Linked DNA regions of Caldivirga maquilingensis IC-167. Each later gene encodes a partner of the first gene's protein in a complex. Links are inferred from orthologs where the notes say so. Each region holds a gene or a part of one and is shown in the gene's direction. Other genes may lie near its edges.

The links.
Region 2: the proteins of pyrB (region 1) and pyrI are in contact, whole or in part, in a crystal structure (PDB 2BE9), measured with the Sulfolobus acidocaldarius proteins. The link is inferred for Caldivirga maquilingensis IC-167 from one-to-one orthologs. Residues at the interface, in WP_011278411.1 of Sulfolobus acidocaldarius: Asn83, Leu84, Ala85, Asp86, Arg89, Lys103, Tyr104, Asp105, Gly106, Ala107, Arg109, Phe110, Glu113, His127, Arg169, Glu192; in WP_011278410.1 of Sulfolobus acidocaldarius: Asn115, Tyr117, Cys118, Ile119, Asn122, Asp123, Val124, Glu125, Ala126, Arg141, Glu143, Tyr144, Cys145, Glu146, Ile148.

The regions. Positions count from the first base shown.
Region 1 is NC_009954.1:1,753,885-1,761,665, reverse strand. The notes cover bases 2,704-5,477. They hold pyrB (aspartate carbamoyltransferase), read left to right. Parts: upstream 2,704-3,517; coding sequence 3,518-4,438; downstream 4,439-5,477. Other genes in these bases: CMAQ_RS08625 (hypothetical protein), read left to right, coding at 5,374-5,477; CMAQ_RS08630 (phosphoribosyltransferase), read left to right, coding at 4,512-5,216; CMAQ_RS08640 (MupG family TIM beta-alpha barrel fold protein), read left to right, coding at 2,704-3,481. Also shown: CMAQ_RS08650 (alcohol dehydrogenase catalytic domain-containing protein), read right to left, coding at 1-976; CMAQ_RS08645 (FAD-dependent oxidoreductase), read right to left, coding at 1,051-2,217; more of CMAQ_RS08640, read left to right, coding at 2,411-2,703; more of CMAQ_RS08625, read left to right, coding at 5,478-5,958; CMAQ_RS08620 (ribonuclease Z), read left to right, coding at 6,036-6,941; CMAQ_RS08615 (MDR/zinc-dependent alcohol dehydrogenase-like family protein), read left to right, coding at 7,069-7,781. UniProt on the Methanocaldococcus jannaschii protein: Catalyzes the condensation of carbamoyl phosphate and aspartate to form carbamoyl aspartate and inorganic phosphate, the committed step in the de novo pyrimidine nucleotide biosynthesis pathway.
Region 2 is NC_009954.1:594,829-602,746, reverse strand. Bases 1,860-4,770 are described here. They hold pyrI (aspartate carbamoyltransferase regulatory subunit), read left to right. Parts: upstream 1,860-3,024; coding sequence 3,025-3,516; downstream 3,517-4,770. Other genes in these bases: CMAQ_RS02875 (beta/alpha barrel domain-containing protein), read left to right, coding at 4,049-4,770; pyrE (orotate phosphoribosyltransferase), read left to right, coding at 3,517-4,062; CMAQ_RS02890 (4Fe-4S dicluster domain-containing protein), read left to right, coding at 2,593-2,937; CMAQ_RS02895 (hypothetical protein), read left to right, coding at 2,074-2,385; CMAQ_RS02900 (SRPBCC family protein), read right to left, coding at 1,860-1,992. In the rest of the region: CMAQ_RS02910 (helix-turn-helix transcriptional regulator), read right to left, coding at 1-132; CMAQ_RS10660 (hypothetical protein), read left to right, coding at 503-655; CMAQ_RS10815 (hypothetical protein), read left to right, coding at 645-854; CMAQ_RS02905 (ABC transporter permease), read left to right, coding at 891-1,532; more of CMAQ_RS02900, read right to left, coding at 1,546-1,859; more of CMAQ_RS02875, read left to right, coding at 4,771-5,017; CMAQ_RS02865 (phosphoribosyltransferase family protein), read left to right, coding at 5,392-6,120; CMAQ_RS02860 (hypothetical protein), read left to right, coding at 6,179-6,460; CMAQ_RS02855 (sugar phosphate nucleotidyltransferase), read right to left, coding at 6,457-7,551; CMAQ_RS02850 (tetratricopeptide repeat protein), read left to right, coding at 7,709-7,918. UniProt on the Methanocaldococcus jannaschii protein: Involved in allosteric regulation of aspartate carbamoyltransferase.

The DNA.
Region 1 (7,781 bases):
TTCTTCCATTCCTCTGGGGTGAAAACAACCTATTAAGCGCCTCCTTGGCTTCACTTAATTCATAATACTTATCAACCTTAACCTTAAGCTTACTCATAATGTTAACCAACTCAAGTAACTCCCTCCTAGTTCCACCAGTTGAGCCAATTAACTTGAATTGATTAGAGTACAGTAGTGATAACTGGATCTTAACCTCCCCACCAGTTAATTGACCAAAGGTAACCCACCTACCTCCCCTTCCAAGCAGCGGTAAGCTTACGCCCCATGTCCTCTCTCCAAGTGGATCAACAACCACATCAGCCATTCTACCATCAGTAGCCTTCTCAACAACATCCTTAACATTATCAATTGAGGCAACGTAATCTGCACCTAATTCACTAACCCAATTCTTCCCGCTTACAGCAATTACCCTAGCACCCATTAGTTTACCTAATTGAACAGCAAATTGACCAGTGTTGCCCGATGCCCCAAAGACAACTAGAGTCTCCCCAGCCCTTAAATTAGCCTCCCTGAGGGCATGGTATGACGTTAACGCAGCAACAGGTAGGCTTGCAGCCAAGTCCCAGTTAACATCATCAGGTAGTTTAATTAAATTCCTATCAGGTACAATAGCGTACTCAGCCCAACCACCATTAGTAACTATACCTATTATGCCTCCATTCCTACATAGGTTCTCCATGGAGGCTAAGCATAAGTCACAGGTACCGTCGAAAACCCTACCATAAACCACCACCTTATCACCAGGCTTAACAACTGATACATGCTCCCCCACCTCCTCAACAATACCGGCGAATTCAGCACCAGGTATATGTGGTATTGGTTTAACCCACCTTGAAGTCACCGTATAGTAATCCACAGGGTTAACACCGGATTCAGTAACCCTAATGACTACTTCATGGGGATTAGGCTTAGGCCTACTTAACTCAACCACCCTTAAGTCATTTAAGTCACTTTTCTCGAAAACAACCGCCCTCATAAAGACACAATACTAAGCGCCTTAAATAAACTTAACACTCAACCCCATCTCCACTGAACAATAAACAGTATGGTTTAACCGAATAATTTACTGAGGTATGTTTGCATCCAATGGTCCTTCTGAATAGTGTATTCACGTTTTGGTTCAGGGTCCTTAATCACCTTCGGTGGCTGCTGCGTGTAATCAAACCCGAATTGAAGACTTAAGGTCTCCAACATACCCTCCACGTTACCTAAGTAAGCCCAACCAATGAAGGCGTATTGAACGTTAATCCTATCATTGATTCCAAGGTCCTCCATTATTTTATTAACCGCGAATAAAGCGCTTTCAAAGGCTATCTCCTGGTTCTTGGGGAATGGTAGCTTCGCAGTGTCGCCAACGGCTAACACGTCATCGTACTTAGTGTTCCTTAAATCCACAGGTGATCTAACGTTAAACCAATCATCACCCAAGCCCACCTCCCTAATGAATGATGGGGCCTTATTCGGCTCAAGCATAGCAAGCACATCGAAACTATACCTTTCACCGCTCTTAGTGATAACTTCGTGATTGCTTAACTCCACTATTTCTTGGTTAGTAATTAACTCTATTCCAGCCTTATCGTAAATCTCCTTAACCTTATCAGCAATTGCAGGTGGTTGAGTCTTATCATTGGCGTCAATGTGAATAATCTTAACCTTATCCCTAACACCCCTATGTTTGAGAATAGTGTGGGCCAATAGGGCTGTCTCGGTGGGTGCTGGGGCGCAGCGGTAGGGTGCCTTCGGTGCATACACTAGTACTGTACCTTGGTTAATGGACCATAACTTATTCTTCAACTCCATTAACATACCTGGGTCATAGACATTGGTATTAACCCAACCCCACTTATCATACCCATTAATCCCACTTCCATCAAAAATCACCCCAGGCGCCATCACCAAGTAATCGTAGCTTAGTGAGCTGCTCTTAACACCGTATGGTGGTGATTCACTGTATTTAACAATCCTATTAGCTGGGTCAACACCAGTAACCGCACCATACATTATTCTAACACCCTTTAACCCAACATTACTGTAACCTCTAATTATCCTCTCAAGCTTCTCCTCATTAGTTAACACTAATGGTCTAGTTGGGCCGCTTACGTAGTATGGTTCCTTAGTTAATATTGTGACCTCAACCTTAGTACCCAACCTTTGTGCTAACGTTGATGCAACCGTTAATCCACCTATCCCCCCACCCACCACCACTATCCTAGGCATGGTGCGTCAAGGGATTAGGGGTTAATAAATCCTTTGCCCAATCAAAGTTACATTATTTTATAGTATCCTTAAGCATGGTTAACTCAATATCATGAATTATTGAATCTTATTTGCTGAACCTAATTAAATTAAGGATTCATAATACCAACTAATTCACGGGCAATCCTTAAATATCGAATACTATTCAGTATTCATGGTTAAGAGCATAGGTATATCCTTCGCTGTAGGTAGGAGGGAAACTGTACCTAGGACTATGGAGATAATGAGAAAAGCCTCGGAACTAGGCTTCACTGAGGTATGGTCTGGAGTGGGGCTTGATAGCTTAGACTTGGTTAAGGATATAGCTAAGTTGGCTAATGAATTAGGCTACTACTACTTCGTGGATATTAATCCTAGGGTGCTTTCAGACCTAGGTGCATCCCCAGGTGACTTAAGCTTCTTCAGGAAGATGGGTATTAAGGGAGTTAGGGCTGACTGGGGCTTTAACCTGGAGCAATTAGCAACAATGGCTAATAATGATCTTGGGATTAAGGTTGAGTTGAATGCGAGCGTTTTTCCACTTGATGAATTAGATAAGTTGCTTAAACTGGTTAGAAAACCAGAAAACCTAATGGCTAGTCACGACTGGTACCCATGGGAGTACACTGGTTTAAGTCTAGAGGATGCATTAGCTAAGTCCAGGGAATTCCACAATAGGGGTATACCCGTTGGCATATTCGTATCAGTTAAGGATGGGGAGAGGACCACTGTGGAGAGTCTTAGGCACATGGATATTGAGAATTCAGCATCAATACTCCTTAACTCAAGGTACATAGATAGGGTACTCATAGGTGACCCACTGCCATCTGATGAAGACTTAAGGAAAGTGGCTAATGCCAAGCGGAGAACCAGAATAAGGGTTATTACTTACTACGGCTTAACCGAGGAGGAGGCTAAGGTATTTAATAGGGAGTTTCATGATGTTAGGATTAAGGAGAAGACCATTGGATTAACGGCGGGTGGTGAAAATAATATTAAACCAAGGAACATTGTCAGGAGGTTTAAGGGTGCGGTTACGGTGGTGAATGATAATCCACATTATATACAGGTCTGGATATTTAAGGATGATGCGCCACCTGACCCTAGGTTCAATGTTATAGGTGAGGTGTATCCCGAGGACATGCCTATTGTGGAGCATTTAGCGGAGAGGACTAAGGGTATATTATCAGTACCCGTTAATGATGATGTACCACCCGTGGTTCTTGAACAGTATAAATCCGCTTAACTTATAAACACCGGTCCAGTAGTAGGCGAGGGTCCCTTGACTTGGTTAAACAGGGACGTCATCTCATCCCTGGATTTCACTAGGGATGATTTAATGCAATTATTCTATGAGGCTAAGGAAATGGAGAATTACGCTAAATCCAAGTTAAACATACTTGATGGTAAGATAATGGCCACGGCATTCTTTGAACCAAGCACTAGAACTAGGTTAAGCTTCGAGACCGCTATGCTAAGGCTTGGTGGACGAGTACTGGGCTTTGGTTCAGTGGAGGCATCCTCAGTGGCTAAGGGTGAGAGCCTTGGCGACACCATTAGAATGCTTGACTCCTACTCAGATATAATAGTCATACGCCATAGCCTTGAGGGTGCAGCCAAGTACGCCGCCGATATAGCCACTGTACCAGTGATTAATGCTGGTGATGGAACCCAAAATCACCCAACCCAGGCAATGCTTGATGCATACACTATTTGGAGGGAGTATGGGCGATTAGATGATTTAACAATAGGCATACTGGGTGACTTAAGGTACGCTAGGGTTGTTACATCACTGGTTCAACTGCTAAGTAACTTTAAAGTTAAGCTACGCCTCATATCCCCTGAAATACTGAGGCCGAGGAGGGAGCTTGTGGACTTCATGAGAATGAGGGGGATGAATTATAGCCTGCATTCAAACCTAAATGAGGTTTTAAGTGAATTAGACGTACTCTACGTGGTTAGGATACAGAGGGAGAGGTTCCCTGACCCAGTGGAGTATGAGAGGGTTAAGGGAAGCTTCAAGGTTACCCCAGAGTCATTGATTGGCGCTAAGGATACGTTAATAATTCTTCACCCATTACCTAGGGTTGATGAGGTTGATCATAGGTTAGACTCAACAAGGTACGCTAGGTACTTTAGGCAGTCAGCCCTAGGTGTGCCCCTTAGGATGGCTCTCCTTAAATTAGTGCTTAAGGGTGATTAAGAACACTACCTAATACTAGGTTAAATCATTAGCTTAATACTTATAAATCAGGGGTATCCCTTTGAAATTAATTGTGGTTAAGGTCCCTGTTAAGTTGGTTAGTTGGGATGATATAGTAACGTGGGCTTCAACCCTGGCGAATAAGATAATTGAAAGTAAATGGATCCCCGATGTGGTTGTAGCCATAGCTAGGGGAGGTTATGTCCCAGCTAGGTTACTCTGCGATAACCTAGGTATCAGTGACCTGGTTAGCCTACAGGTAGTACACTGGCCCAGTAGTGCCCAGGTCTCTGAGAAGGCTTACATTAAGTACCCAGTCGCCCAAATAGACTTAAATGGTAAAAGGGTTCTAATCGTTGATGATATTGTAGACACCGGTGACAGTGTAGTGATTGCTAAGGATCATGTTCTCTCAAGGTGGCCTAAGGCTGATGTGAGGACAGGTGCCCTACAGTGGATATCCACTGTGGCTAAGTTTAAACCTGATTACTACGCCTATGAAGTTAAGGAATGGGTGTGGTTCATGTATCCGTGGAACCTTGTTGAGGATTTATCAAACTTCATTAGGAGGATTATGAATGATGAGTATAAGGCTAATAGTAAGGTTAATTGGAGTCTAATGGAGTTAACAGATAAGTTGAGTGAATGGTATGGTGAGGAGATTCTTAAGGTACCATTATCCTACTTAAGTAGGGCTATAGCAAGCCTTGAGAAGGAGGGTTTCATATCAAGGCTTAGGGGTAATGACTTCGAGATTATAAGATTAGTTAAATATTAATTTTGATAATTATCAAGTTATTAAAAGTTTAAGTTTACAGCGCTCCATAAGCCTACCCCGCTTAAACATTCAACCGTTTATAAACCATATGTGTATGACCGATATATTTAAATAATATTAGCGTAATACTTAAAAAAGGGTTGTAAGGTAATTAACTGTGAGCCAGAGCCAGAACAGTCCAATACCAGAAGCCATAATCAACATATTGTATTGGGGAGGTATAATCACAGTGCTTGCTATTGCATACACCATAGATTACCTGCTAATACACCTATGGTTGTATGGTAATGCTGAATTCAATATTGTATTAGACGCACTCATATTAGCCTCACTCCTATCCTTCGATGCATTATCATTAGCCTCAACAATATTCTTCATTAAAAACGCCAGAAGCAGAACCAGTTCATGGCTACTTCTAATATATGCTGTAGGCGCCTTCGCTGTTTTAACCTACTACACCTACATAGTCATGGCTAGTCACACAGCAATAATGGTTGAGGTTTACGGTCAAGGTGTAACCGGGGATAAGTACATTGGCTCCGGTATAGTACTGTATAACATGGGTATGGCGTTAATGACATGGCTGATAATTCAGGGTAGGGGTAATTTAAGTAAACTTACACGTGCAATACCAATGCTGCCGGTGTCTCAATCCTTTACCAATAGGAAGAGGAGTAATGATGCTAATGACCCTATTATAATATGTTATGATGACGAATGCGACACAAACCAGAAACCTTAACCAAACAACATTCTACTCTTAACTCTCCTCTATTCTGAACACTGAATTAGTTAAATTAGGCTGAAATGCACCAGACTGTGCTTAAGATAATTTTCCTAGGTTCCGGCGGAGCTATACCCAGGCCCTGTAGGGAATTACCAGGTGTATTGATTGATGTATATAGGTATAGGATACTTATCGACCCCAGTGAGGGTACTGTTAGGAGACTTGAGAGTATTGGAGTTAGTCCACTTAAGTTAACCCACATAATGGTTACTCACCTGCACGCGGATCATGTTAATGGTCTTCCAGGCCTATTAGCAACAATGCTAATGCTCAATAGGGTTACCCCAGTAACCGTAATAGGCCCAGTGGGGATAAGCGACTTCACGCCAACTCCAGTTAACTCATCTTTCAAAATTAACGTTATTGAACTTAAGCCAACCAGTGAAATTACTTTAATTGAATCAATGGATAACCTGGAGTTAAGATACGTAACCACTTATCACACTGTTCAGAATAATTCATATTTAATAACGTTAAGGAGACCAGTTGGTACATTTAATCCAGGTAAGGCTAGGGAATTAGGCATACCGGTAACCTACTGGAGGAGGATTCAAATGGGTGAAACCATTACGCTACCTGATGGTAGAGTTATTGAGCCATCCATGGTGATGAGTAATGTGGGTGATAAGTCAATAAAAGTAGTGTACACTGGCGATACGTCACCAGGTGATAACGTGGTTAAGTTAGCTAAAGACTCATCAATACTAATCCATGACTCAACATACCTACCTAATGATTCTAATGAGGCTGAGAACAGAGGCCATTCAACATGCCTAGACGCTGCATTAGACGCCAAGGAGGCTGGCACTAAACTACTTGTGCTCACTCACATGAGTTTTAGATACGGTTACGAATACTACTGGGACTTCTTGAAATGCGCCAGTGATGTTTTCCCACGCACCGTGGTTGCCAAGGATGGTATGATTATTGAAATCTAGTAAGCATTAATACTTAATCCACATCTACTGGAGTAACCATGTAAACCCGCTGAAACAAGAATATAAATAATGAATTTAAGGCACTTAAATAACATATACTTTAATACCACTGAATTGCTAATAAGTTATGAAGAATAGGGTTGGTGTACTTGTTTCAGCAGGCTTGGTTAGAATTGAGGAGCATGAGTCACCTAAGCCCCGTGAAGGTGAGGTATTAATTAAAGTGAAGGCTGCAGGAATATGCAGTGGTGACATTTATGCATTCAAGGGTTTACCAGTATGGTTTACGTTGCCTGCCCCCTTTGGGCATGAGCCAGTTGGTGATGTTGTTGAGGTCGGGCCTAATGTAACCGGTTTTAAGCCTGGGGATAAGGTTATTGCTATTGGTTCACCGGCTTATGCGGATTACCTAGTGGCTAAGGCTAGTAGTGTTGCGAAAATACCCAGTAACATACCTTATGAATACGCCATAGGTGAACCACTGGCTGCAATAGTTAATGTGATTAGGGTGACTCAACCAAGGCTTGGGGATTATGTTGCGGTTGTTGGTTCAGGCTACATGGGTCTATTACTCACCCAGGCATTGAGGGGAATGGGATTCAGTGAATTAGCGGTGTTTGATATTATTGATGATAGACTCAAATTGGCTAAGGAATTTGGGGCGACAGCCACAGTGAACCCAACTGTAGATGATGTTGATAAGGTTACTAAGGAGTTAACTAACGGTAATGGCTTTAACGTAGTCTTTGAGGTTAGTGGTAATCCAAATGGCGTTGATTTAGCGACTAGAATTATTGGTAGGAGGGGTAGGTTAAGCATAGTTAGTTACCATTCACTGCC
Region 2 (7,918 bases), 1.2 Mb from region 1 along the record:
CGTATCAGGTATGGGTGTTACAGGTAGAGTCACATTAATAATAGTGGTATTCTGCGGAACATAAATAGTGTAGTTAACCAACGGTATTCCACCAGCCTTAAACAATATTATGAGCAATAATGCATCAATCACAAACACGCATACATTAATAACTTTAAAAACTTAACCATGTAGCACATCTCAACACTCGAAATACCTTAACTAAGAGGTGGGTTAGGGTTCCGTCCTATGTCCCCATGAATCTTGAATCCCATCTAAACAGCCGTGGGGAGATAGGGGTAATTAGGCTAAAGACCCAAATTGTAGCCACCGTCAATGAGTGAACCTGCATAGGTATCGCATAGTATTGACTAAGGCTGCAGGATAGTTATTATATAGTTATTAACGGAATTACCACGGTCCCTATTCATGATAGTTCTCATTAACTCAAGTTTTTAGATTAATATAATATGGATACATTATTGATTGAATATTTCCCGCTTATGTTGGTAATTAGAATCTTATGGCTTTTTACGTTAATGCGCTTTCAAATGATGATTGGCCTGTGGCAATGGGTGTATTATTATTCATTGTTTTAGCCATAGTAATAGGTATGGTTATCGCTGACTTAACGTACTCACTAATAGACCCAAGGGTGAGGACTAGTGAGAGCTGAGGTAACGACGGCAAGTAGTCTTCAAGCATTAATTAAATCTGTTAAAACTGTTCTAAGTAATAATGCCGCTAGATTCGGCGTAGCTGTGATGGTATTCTACATTATATTGGCTGTAGTTGGCCCTATACTCCTGCCCTATAATTATAGAACAAATCCAGCCATGGCGCTTAAGCCACCTAGGCTTTGGCCACCCATATAATGGTTCGGCACAGATAACATTGGTGAACCAGTACTAGTGGATATAGCCAACGGTGCACCCTTCATATTAGAGATTAGTTTTCCGGCAGGACTATATACGACTGTAATAGGATTAGTGGTGGGTTTAGTTTCAGGGTACTTTGGTGGTATTGTTGATACAATCATAATGTTGTTCAATGATGCATTATTAACGATACCAAGCCTACTCATAACGGTCATAATAGCTGTAATGATTCATACGGCTAATCCACTTGTGTTGGCTGGTGTATTGAGTATAACTGGGTGGACTGGGTTAGCTAGGTCCGTTAGGTCGCAGGTATTGTCATCTAAGGAATATCCTTACGTTGAGGTTTCCAGGGTCCTTGGCCTTGGGTGGGGTTATATTTTGTTTAGGGAGATTTTACCAACAATAATGCCCTATATTTGGATTAACCTAATATTGAACATGGAGGGTTCACTGTATGCTGCTGTTGGCCTATACTACCTGGGTCTTCTACCATTTAACCCAACTAATTGGGGATACATGATAAATAATGCATTATCGCTTGGTGCAGCGTATGGCTCGTCGGCAATATGGTACTTCCTTTTCCCAACATTATTCGTCACTTTATTCATGGTTAGTCTCATAGAACTAGCTTACGGTATAGATGAGGCAATAAACCCAAGGCTAAGGAGATGACTTAATTCATGCCCTAACATTGACCGGTTTTAGCAAGTTTAACTAGGTTTGTGAGGAATTCATTAAGTTTACCATCAATGTAATTCCTAATTAACCTCTCACCAACAGCTGCAAGTAAACCACTTAGATTAACATCAGCATCATAGGATACCCCTGTTTGACTTATAGTGGCTGTTATTGAGGCATTCATAACTGCACCAGGTCCCTTAGAGTTCAAGGTCATGGCGACTTTCCCAGAGGCCTTATCAATACTCTCTATCTTAACCCTAGAGTTAAATGTTCCACTAACTGGACCCATGCGTACCATTATCTTGAACTCAAACTCCTGGGGCCCAATCTGCTTAATGTCACTGGTATCTGGTACGCATTTAACTAAGGCTATTGTATTATTTTCAATTAACTGCCACAGGTTCTCAACATTGACACCAACACCCCAGGGCTTTTGACCACTAAGCTTCATAGTTCACTGGATAAGTGCGGTGTTAAAAATCCTTCTCGCTTAAGTAGACGTATGTTTTATAAATAAGCCAGGTGAGACTTAATGGTGGCTGAGGACGAGGAACATCCAGAGAGAGACGAGGAGGAAGAGGAGGGGGGAGAGGAGGAATTAGATGTTAAGGAGGTTGCTAGGAAGGCTCCTGATTGGAGTGTGGGCGTTATAATATATAATAATGCAGCATACCCAATAGCCAGATCCAAGTACGCTGAGGGGGAGTTCTACTTCTCAACAAGCTGGAGGGCTGTTAAGAAGGGGATTAGGGGGGAGTTGGTTATTCTTAAGGATGGGTCAACGCACAAGTATAGGGTTAAGAGACGTGGAGACAAGTATATTCAAGTAGTGTTACTGCAATAGCAGTGGTGCTTAAGTAATCAGGGTGGCGGTGGCTTAACTCAGTTAGTGTGGTTTATTATTTTGAAAATATTTAACCCATTATATAGCTAATTGATATTGCGTTTGTCAACTAAATATAAATCAACCGTGGACTTCAATGAGTTAAACCACTTAGGAGTCTATAAGCTAAACGTTATTTACGCGTAGATAGCCCCCAGAGTGATAAGTATGTCCACAGTAACAGGACCTGAACTAGCCAAGTACCAGAGGGTTGTGGTTGATATGGATACCTGTATAGGCTGTGGTGCATGCATCTCGGTTTGCCCGTACAATGCCCTTGAATTGAATGAGAATGGTAAGGCGAGGTTAATATGGGACTTCTGTAAGGATGACTTCGAGTGCATTCCAGTTTGCCCAGTGAACTGCATATGGAAGAGCAGTGAGGCTCCAGCTGAGTCTAAGGCTAAGAATGAGTGGTATAGGTTAACTAGGCAGTTGACACCGGAGGAGCAGAAGATATTTGAGGAGTGGAAGCAGAAGTACGGCATTACTGGTAACCCAATCTCAGCATAATTAACCGCAGTGGTTGATTTAAATTAAATTAAAACATGTTTAAATGCCTTTAAACGAAAAATTAATTAGCACCCACACCACTGAGTAATGATGTCCAGTAAGGTTCAGGAGAGGGACTTAATAGTTAGTAAGATTAAGGATGGTATAGTTATTGATCATATACCGGCTGGTAGAGCCTTAATAGTTCTTAGAGTGCTTAAACTAAAGGGTGGGGAGGGAAGGGTTGCCTTAGTTATGAATGCGGATAGCCGTAGATTAGGGAGGAAGGACATAGTGAAGATTGAGGGTAAGGAGCTTAGTAATGATGAATTAAACCTAGTATCCCTAATAGCCCCAACGGCCACAATAAACATAATTAGGGATTACTCAGTTATTAAGAAGTTTCAAGTTAAGCTCCCTGAAACCGTTAAGGGTGTTGTCAAGTGCAGGAACCCTAAGTGCATAACTAACCAGCCTAGGGAGGATGCTGTACCAACCTTCAGGGTGCTTCACCTGGATCAACCCATTCTCCAATGCCAATACTGTGGAACATACTTAACGATTGATGATATTAATGCTCAATTAACTGGTGAACGATGAATGAGCATTGAGCTGGCTAGGTTATTGGTTAAGTACGGTGTGGTTAAGTTCGGTGACTTCACACTATCAAGTGGTGTTAAGAGTAAGTACTACGTTGACATGAGGATGGCTATATCAATACCAGAGGTCTATAAGCCCATAATTGAGGAGTTAGCCTTAAGGATTGGAGGCGGGATTGATTTAATTGCTGGGATTGAGAGTGGTAGCATACCCTGGGCATCAATGCTAGCCTATAGGTTAAGTAAGGGTACATTATACGTTAGGAAGGCTGATAAGAGTCACGGCACCAGGAGGAGGATTGAGGGTTACTATAAGGGTGGTGAAGGGGTACTTCTTATTGATGATGTAGTAACCACCGGTGGCACAATACTTGACTCAATAAGGGTTCTTGAGGAAAATGGATTAAGGGTCATTGAGGTTGCTGTCATTGTTGATAGGCTTGAGGGAGGACTTGACGCAATTAGGAGAAGTGGGTATAGGGCTTGGTCACTATTAACGGTTAAGGATCTATTTAACGCCATGGGAATCAGTAATGCAACCCAGTAAACTACTAGGCTACTTACCACCTGACTTAACCCACGATGTTACCCACCTCATACTCAGGACTTACCCAGTTAAGGTGTTAATAGGTACTTTAACTAGGTTAACGGGTGCATTACCGTATAGGTTGAGGTTGCTTAACAGGGTTATTGATTCACCAATAGGTATTGGGGCAGGCATAGATAAGGATGGCTTACTAATCAGCCTTATGAGTAGGTTACCCATTGGATTCCACATAGTGGGTTCCGTAACATTGAAGCCGAGGCGAGGCAACCCTAAGCCAAGGATGAGGAGGTACCCTGGGTTAGACGCCATGGTTAATGCAATGGGATTACCCTCAAGGGGAGTGGACTTCCTTAAGGGTATTTTAAACAATGAATGCGTCAGGTGGCCGAGGAGTAAACTACTTGGTGTTAGTGTGGCAGGCTTCAGTGAGACTGAGTTTAAACTACTACTGGACTCATTGACACCATACATGGATTGCGTGGATTTCATTGAAATTAACGTAAGCAGCCCAACCTACGGTGGATCATGGACAGAGCCTCATAGGCTTAATGAATTACTTAATTCACTTAAGGGTTACGATAAACTAGTAATTAAACTACCCTTATTGAGTAGTATTAATGATGAGGTTAAGCTCATTAAATTAATCATTAACCATAACCCATTTGGCCTAACCATAGCAAACACCCTCAGTATAAAGGCTGACTTACCCATGGGTTACGGAGGCTTAAGCGGTAAACCATTACTAGGAATCGTAATTAATCTAATTAAATTAACACGAAGAATAGGCTACGGAGGCTTAATAATTGGCCTAGGTGGATTCATGAGGGGTATTGATATTATTAAAGGCATTAAAGCTGAAGCTGACTTAATAGGTTTAGTGACAGGCTTCGCAATGGAGGGCCCATTAGTTGTGTATAGAATAATTAATGAATTAAGGCGACTCCAGCCTGGATAGTAAAAAGGGAATTAAGGGCAATCCCCATCCTAAACACTGATGCGCATATTAATACGCATATTAATACATAAGTTACAACACTAAAGCAGTAACCTTAAACCACTTACTGTAATCCTGATTGTTGACCCGTAAGCGAACTAACGTATACATGAATTATTAATCCTGCATCCTCAGGTCTAATTCTTAGAATCAGAATGTAGATGCAGAAAGATACATTATCTGGTGCCCCGGCCGGGATTTGAACCCGGGTCACGGGCTCGAAAGGCCCACCTCAGCCGGCGCCGATCACCAATATTAGGTGTTTGTTTTGGTTTTTAAACATTTCAGTCCATTAAATCAGTTAGGTTTAATAATCCCTTTACTCAACTGATTTAATGATGAGGAGGAGGGAGAAGGTTGGTCTACAATTGGATGCCGTGTTCTACATTAATGCAGTTAAGAGGGTTTACTCACTATCCTTTAAGCAACTATCAAGCATGCTCAATATACCTGAATCCACACTATGCCGTTACGCTAACATGGAGGTTTTACCCTCAGCTAAGGTTGCGGAGAGTATTGTTAAGGTTCTTAAACCCATGGCTGATATTAGGAGTGTTGTCTCTAAGTTGATTAAGGTTAATGGTAATTACATTGACTTAAGTTCCATAGTCCTTGAACCAATGGTGCTTAGGCTTTACGAGAAGCATGTTCTCGAGACCTTCTCTGGGTTAAGGGTTACTAAGGTACTTACCGCAGCTGTGGATGGTATACCATTAGCCATGGCGGCGTCATACGCCTTAAACGCTGAATTAACAATAGCTAAGCAGTACATGGATGCCGGTTTTGAGCAGTACTATGAGGCTACTTACATGGTTGACTCACCGCCCAGGAAGGTTAACTTATACATACCTAAGCCATTACTAACTAAGGATGACTCAGTAATACTCATTGATGATATTGTTAGATCAGGGAGAACAATGGATGCATTACTAAGCATAATAAGGCAATCAGGGGCAAGCATAGTGGGAGTATCTATACTTGTGGCTGCCAGTAAGGATGTTGCAAAGGCTATTAGGAGTAAGGTAAGTGGAGTAGTGTTAGACGTAATATACACTATTGAGTAGCCTAAACTGTTTCCCGTACGTATGCAATACTTATAAACTAAGACTAAGACTCAGATATATGAGTATAAGCGTTGCAGTGGTGATGAATGAGGCTTTTAAGCTCTTCGTATATGCCTACAATGGTTTAGTTAACCTGCTTCAGTATATTCTTCAGGAAACAATCTTTAAAGCTAACCCAGCCTTAGCTAACACTTACGGTAATGCCATAGCCCTGTTAATATCATTAACCGCACTATACCTACTACTAGTATTCATAGCGGCCTTCAAGAAGATTCTGGGGGTTTTAATTGCAATAGGTTGGGTTCTATTAATAATAGCTATAATACTTAATGTTCATTAAAGAAGTATCTTACCAATCTCATATATGCTCTGGTTAACCTCCCTGAAGGGCCCAATTATTGAATCCCTATTTATTAAAACATGGTCACCAATGTAGCTTCCATCACCAACCACAACACCCTTCTCAATCCTAGCCCACTTACCCACGAATACATCAGACCCCAATACTGTTAAGTCAACGTATGCACCATTCTCAATAGTTGTGTTATCCATTATGACTGAGTACTTAACCCTACTGTGGGCGCCGATCCTTGAATTATTCAACACAACCACATAAGGCCCCACCTCAGCCCCAGGCTCTATTGTAACGTTCTCCCCTATGAAAGCGGGAGGCTTAATTAAAGCTTCATTATTAGGCGCTGGGCAATCCCTACAGTACTCATCAAGGGCCCTGAAGTTAGCGTCTAAGTATGATGTGATCGTTCCTATATCATACCAATACCCCTTTAGTATGTAGCCGTATACCTTATGATCCTTAATCATTTTAGGCAATATGTCAATAGCCAACTTACCGAATGTACCAGGCTTAGGGAAGTACTTGAGCGCATCCTTACTGAATATGTATACGCCTGCGTTAATAAGGTTTGATGGTGCCTTACCCGGCTCAGGCTTCTCAACGAAGCCCGTTACTAGATTATCTCTACCAAGCGTGACCACACCGTACTGTGACACATCATTGACCTGGGTTAAGCATATTGTGGCTAAAGCCCCCTTACTAACATGCTCATTAATTGCATCCTCCAGGTCAATCTTAGTGAATATATCACCGTTAAAGACCACCACTATATCATCCAACTCCCGCATACTGGCTATGTATGAGACGGGGCCACCGTCACCAAGGGGCTTATCCTCCTTAATTATGTTAACGATATCTCTTAATGAAGCCCACCTATGGTTAACGTGCTTCTCAATAAGCTCACTCATGTACCTGACTGATAGGAAGACATCACTAGGCTTAACTTTAGTGACTGATTCAAGGATCCAATCTATGACAGCCTTATTAAGTATTGGGAGCAGGGGCTTAGGCTTAGTGAATGTAAGGGGCCTAAGCCTTGTGGCGTATCCCCCTGCCAGTATAATTACATCAACCATATATTACTAGGTAGGAATCCAATTAATAAACATTTAACACTACAAAGCATTAAGACTCATTAAACTAAGTTAAATACCACGCATGGGAATCAATCAACTTCAATACTTGAATTAAGGGCATTTGGTTTAAAAATTAGGCTTCACTAAGATTAATGAAATGAGTCTGGCTGAGGAATGCCTATGGAACTTAGACTGCATTAAGACTAGGGTTATTAAGGAGATTAGGGAACTACCTAGGAGTAAGGGGGCATTACTTAGGCACATTAATGAACTCCCAGATGGCCTCCTTGAGGAGACTGGTAGAGAGTTAAAGGAGAGTGATGTGGAATTACTGCTCAGCATTGAGTTAAGTGATAAGGCAGTGTCC